2 regions of the Schinkia azotoformans genome follow, and region 1 is predicted to be linked to the other one. Evidence: a T-box and tRNA genes for the amino acid it is inferred to sense, from the RefSeq annotation. Region 1 holds a T-box; the other holds one or more tRNA genes.

The links. The T-box of region 1 lies ahead of alaS (alanine--tRNA ligase). A T-box ahead of a tRNA ligase gene usually reads a tRNA of that ligase, here a tRNA-Ala.
Region 2: it encodes a tRNA-Ala, which carries the amino acid that the T-box ahead of alaS (alanine--tRNA ligase) is inferred to sense. The anticodon was not compared.

What each region holds. Positions count from the first base shown of each region.
Region 1 covers NZ_JARSMD010000015.1:110,922-113,355, reverse strand. The annotation lists gene P9E47_RS08105 (AI-2E family transporter) at 1-693, shown strand, start outside; T-box leader at 759-989, shown strand; gene alaS (alanine--tRNA ligase) at 1,061-2,434, shown strand, end outside.
Region 2 covers NZ_JARSMD010000005.1:177,864-180,297, forward strand. The annotation lists tRNA gene P9E47_RS03145 (tRNA-Glu) at 121-192, opposite strand; tRNA gene P9E47_RS03150 (tRNA-Ser) at 211-301, opposite strand; tRNA gene P9E47_RS03155 (tRNA-Asn) at 305-379, opposite strand; tRNA gene P9E47_RS03160 (tRNA-Ile) at 503-576, opposite strand; tRNA gene P9E47_RS03165 (tRNA-Gly) at 586-659, opposite strand; tRNA gene P9E47_RS03170 (tRNA-Gln) at 667-741, opposite strand; tRNA gene P9E47_RS03175 (tRNA-Phe) at 785-860, opposite strand; tRNA gene P9E47_RS03180 (tRNA-Ser) at 867-959, opposite strand; tRNA gene P9E47_RS03185 (tRNA-Ile) at 986-1,062, opposite strand; tRNA gene P9E47_RS03190 (tRNA-Met) at 1,102-1,175, opposite strand; tRNA gene P9E47_RS03195 (tRNA-Ala) at 1,193-1,265, opposite strand; tRNA gene P9E47_RS03200 (tRNA-Pro) at 1,285-1,361, opposite strand; tRNA gene P9E47_RS03205 (tRNA-Arg) at 1,435-1,511, opposite strand; tRNA gene P9E47_RS03210 (tRNA-Leu) at 1,536-1,624, opposite strand; tRNA gene P9E47_RS03215 (tRNA-Gly) at 1,630-1,704, opposite strand; tRNA gene P9E47_RS03220 (tRNA-Leu) at 1,714-1,797, opposite strand; tRNA gene P9E47_RS03225 (tRNA-Lys) at 1,807-1,882, opposite strand; tRNA gene P9E47_RS03230 (tRNA-Thr) at 1,903-1,978, opposite strand; tRNA gene P9E47_RS03235 (tRNA-Val) at 1,991-2,066, opposite strand; rRNA gene rrf (5S ribosomal RNA) at 2,074-2,190, opposite strand.

The sequences.
Region 1 (2,434 bases):
GAAGAAATTCATACACGTATTGAACAAGGAATTAGCGGTGTTGAAACTGCAGTGAATCAATTCATTTCATCTATTATGACATTTTTGAAAGGATTGCTCAATTCTCTTGTACTTATTGCCCTTATACCGTTAATTGTATTTTATCTGTTAAAAGATATAAGCTTATTTAAAAAAGCAGCATGGTATATGACACCAAGGAAATGGAGAAGAGCAGGAATGGAGTTGTTAAAAGACATTGATGAATCGCTTGGTAATTACATAAGGGGACAGCTGTTTGTTTGTATCATTATTGGTGTTGTAGCCTCAGCGGCACTTTGGATTGCAGATATGAGTTACCCGCTATTATTGGGAAGCATTATTGGGGTGACGAATATTATTCCTTATTTCGGACCGATTATTGGGGCTGTACCAACGATCATTGTAGCCTCGACAATATCTATAAAAATGGTCATTATTGTAGCTATTATTATTGGTATTCTGCAATTCCTAGAAGGAAATATTCTATCTCCATTAATAGTTGGAAAAAGTCTTCGTATGCACCCCGTTGTGATCATTTTAGCTTTACTCGCAGGCGAAGAGATAGGCGGAGTTATCGGTTTGATATTGGCTGTCCCAGTTCTCGCTATTTTGCGGGTGATGGTCACTCATTTAAAACTTAACTTCGAAAAACAAACACAAGAAACTATCGATTAACGTTTGACAAATATTGCAGTATTTGTCTAAAATGGGTTAGTAATGTTTAACTTTATTTTGATTATAACCGAATGATGACGGAACGAAGTAGATTATAGCCCATTTAAAAGAGAAGAGTTTCCCTAGGCTGAAAGGAACTCTAAATGAAGGGTAATCGAACGCTACTCCTGAGTGCTTGGATTTAAAGCTAAGCCGTTTACCGCGTTAAGGTAGTGAAAGGTGATGAAAATTCTCCGAATGGAAGGGATTTTCGTAATCAGGGTGGTACCGCGAGGATAATAGCTCTCGTCCCTGCAGTTTACTGTAGGGATGGGAGCTTTTTTAACTTTATAAAAAATTAATTTTACATAATTAGGAGGATTTAATAATGAAAAAATTAACAGCTGCCCAAATTCGGCAAATGTACTTAGATTTTTTTAAGGAAAAAGGACATGCTGTGGAACCAAGCCGTTCCCTCATTCCGCATGAAGATCCATCATTATTATGGATTAACAGTGGGGTTGCCACATTAAAAAAATACTTTGATGGACGTGTTATTCCTGAGAATCCGCGTATTTGTAATGCCCAAAAGTCCATTCGTACCAATGACATTGAAAATGTAGGGAAAACTGCACGACATCATACATTCTTTGAAATGCTTGGAAATTTCTCAATCGGCGATTATTTTAAAAAAGAAGCGATTGAATTTGCATGGGAATTTTTAACGAGTGAGAAGTGGCTTGGACTTGAGCCTGAAAAACTATCAGTAACCATCCATCCCGAGGATAATGAAGCGTATGATTATTGGTTAAACGATATTGGAATCCCTGCTGAAAGAATCATTCGCATTGAAGGAAACTTCTGGGATATCGGGGAAGGTCCAAGTGGTCCAAATACGGAGATTTTCTATGACCGTGGCGAAGCATTTGGAAATGACCCTAATGACCCTGAGTTATATCCAGGTGGAGAAAATGAAAGATACCTCGAAATCTGGAACTTAGTTTTCTCTGAATTTAACCATAACCCAGACCATACTTATACGCCGCTTCCAAAGAAAAATATTGATACGGGAATGGGCTTAGAGCGTGTAGCTTCTGTCATGCAAGAGGTTCCAACCAACTTTGATACAGACCTTTTTATGCCAATTATTCAGGCAACCGAAGAAATTTCAGGTCAAAAATATAATGAAAGCACTGAAAAAGATGAGGCATTTAAAGTTATTGCAGATCATATTCGTACAGTAACTTTTGCGGTTGGTGATGGTGCCCTTCCTTCAAACGAAGGCCGTGGCTACGTATTACGTCGATTACTGCGCCGTGCTGTTCGTTATGCAAAGAAAATAAATATTAATCGTCCATTTATGTTTGAACTTGTACCAGTAGTTGGAGAAATTATGGTTGATTTTTATCCGGAGGTAAAGGAAAAAACTGAATTTATTCAAAAGGTTATTAAAAACGAAGAAGAGCGATTCCATGAAACATTACATGAGGGTCTAGCTATTCTTTCCGAGGTTATTAAAAAAGCCAAAAGCCAAGGAAGTACTGTTATTCCTGGCGAAGATGCCTTCCGTTTATATGATACATATGGCTTCCCGTATGAGTTGACAGAGGAGTATGCCGAGGAAGAGGGCATGACGATCGACAAAGATGGCTTTAATGTACAAATGGAGAAACAACGCGAGAGAGCTCGTAGTGCACGCCATGATGAAGGCTCCATGCAAGTACAAGGTGGTGTACTTGGAGATATTAAGATTGAAAGTAAA
Region 2 (2,434 bases), on a different contig from region 1:
GCTGATTCACATGCTTTGATTCCCGGTGTTGTGGTTTGGAGCCTTGGGTGGGAATCATTTTCTAAAATCAACATTTATAAAAAACAAAAAGATCAAGATTTATCTCTTGATCTTTTTCTATGACCCGTACGGGATTCGAACCCGTGTTACCGCCGTGAAAGGGCGGTGTCTTAACCGCTTGACCAACGGGCCAGATTATATAATTACAAATGGCGGAGAAGGAGGGATTTGAACCCTCGCGCCGGTTACCCGACCTACACCCTTAGCAGGGGCGCCTCTTCAGCCACTTGAGTACTTCTCCATTTGGCTCCACAGGCAGGATTCGAACCTGCGACCGATCGGTTAACAGCCGATAGCTCTACCACTGAGCTACTGTGGAAAAATCAAATACACCTTGGCGTATTTGTACCCAGATTTTATCGAGCAAGCTCAATAATTTCCTCTGAAAATCTGAGGCATCCGCCGGAGGCTTAAACATTATTCAGTACTGAATAACGTTTAATGGGCCTGAATGGACTTGAACCATCGACCTCACGCTTATCAGGCGTGCGCTCTAACCAGCTGAGCTACAGGCCCATAATATTATGGAGCGGGTGATGGGAATCGAACCCACGACATCAGCTTGGAAGGCTGAAGTTTTACCATTAAACTACACCCGCATAAAAATGGCTGGGCTAACTGGATTCGAACCAGTGAATGACGGAGTCAAAGTCCGTTGCCTTACCGCTTGGCTATAGCCCATTGAATTAACATCATGATTAATACTGGACATCTTAGTAATAAATGGTGGCTCGAGACAGAATCGAACTGCCGACACGAGGATTTTCAGTCCTCTGCTCTACCGACTGAGCTATCGAGCCATATTATGGCGGAGGAAGAGGGATTCGAACCCCCGCGCGGTTTAACCCGCCTGTCGGTTTTCAAGACCGATCCCTTCAGCCGGACTTGGGTATTCCTCCGTAATTTAAAACCTATTCACTATAAATGGTGGACCTTGTAGGACTCGAACCTACGACCGGACGGTTATGAGCCGTCTGCTCTAACCAGCTGAGCTAAAGGTCCCTTTCTAAGTTCTATCCTAATTCAATTGTAAAACTAAAGTAGCGGCGGAGGGGATCGAACCCCCGACCTTACGGGTATGAACCGTACGCTCTAGCCAGCTGAGCTACACCGCCATATTAAGTTTATAAAGTGGAGACTAGCGGGATCGAACCGCTGACCTCCTGCGTGCAAGGCAGGCGCTCTCCCAGCTGAGCTAAGCCCCCAGAAAACATATCATTTTAATGGTCGGGAAGACAGGATTCGAACCTGCGACCCCTTGGTCCCAAACCAAGTGCTCTACCAAGCTGAGCTACTTCCCGGACTTGAATAGGATGTTCTGGCTTCCATGTTCGTCACAGGAAGTGACGGCCCTTAATGGAAGATCCTTTAAAATGGCGCGCCCGACAGGAGTCGAACCCATAACCTTCTGATCCGTAGTCAGACGCTCTATCCAATTGAGCTACGGGCGCATTAAATCTAACTTAATTTTAAAATGGTGCCGAGGACCGGAATCGAACCGGTACGGTAGTCACCTACCGCAGGATTTTAAGTCCTGTGCGTCTGCCAGTTCCGCCACCCCGGCACTTTTGGAGCGGAAGACGGGATTCGAACCCGCGACCCCCACCTTGGCAAGGTGGTGTTCTACCACTGAACTACTTCCGCATATTTAAATGGTGCGGGTGAAGGGAGTCGAACCCCCACGCCAAAGGCGCCAGATCCTAAGTCTGGTGCGTCTGCCAATTCCGCCACACCCGCGTATTCAAATGGTGAGCCATGCAGGATTCGAACCTGCGACCCTCTGATTAAAAGTCAGATGCTCTACCGACTGAGCTAATGGCTCGTACTAAATTAGATTTAAAGTGGTGCCGGCTAAAGGACTTGAACCCTCAACCTACTGATTACAAGTCAGTTGCTCTACCAATTGAGCTAAGCCGGCATATTAGTATTATGGTGGAGGATGACGGGATCGAACCGCCGACCCCCTGCTTGTAAGGCAGGTGCTCTCCCAGCTGAGCTAATCCTCCGTTATTCGCTTGGCAACGTCCTACTCTCACAGGGGGACAGCCCCCAACTACCATCGGCGCTGAAGAGCTTAACTTCCGTGTTCGGAATGGGAACGGGTGTGACCTCTTCGCTATCGTCACCAAACAATTTTTATTAAGACAAAAAGAATTATATCTCTTTAAACTTGTCTTTGCAAGTACTTTTTGTACTTTATCTTTTGAGGTTTGCTCCCTCAAAACTAGATAATCGGCATTCATATTCACTATGTCCAGCTACAGCTCCCAGCGAATAGTAAACTTCGCTAAATGGTCGCTTCTGCTTTTCTATTTGGTTAAGTCCTCGATCGATTAGTATCTGTCAGCTCCACGTATCGCTACACTTCCACCTC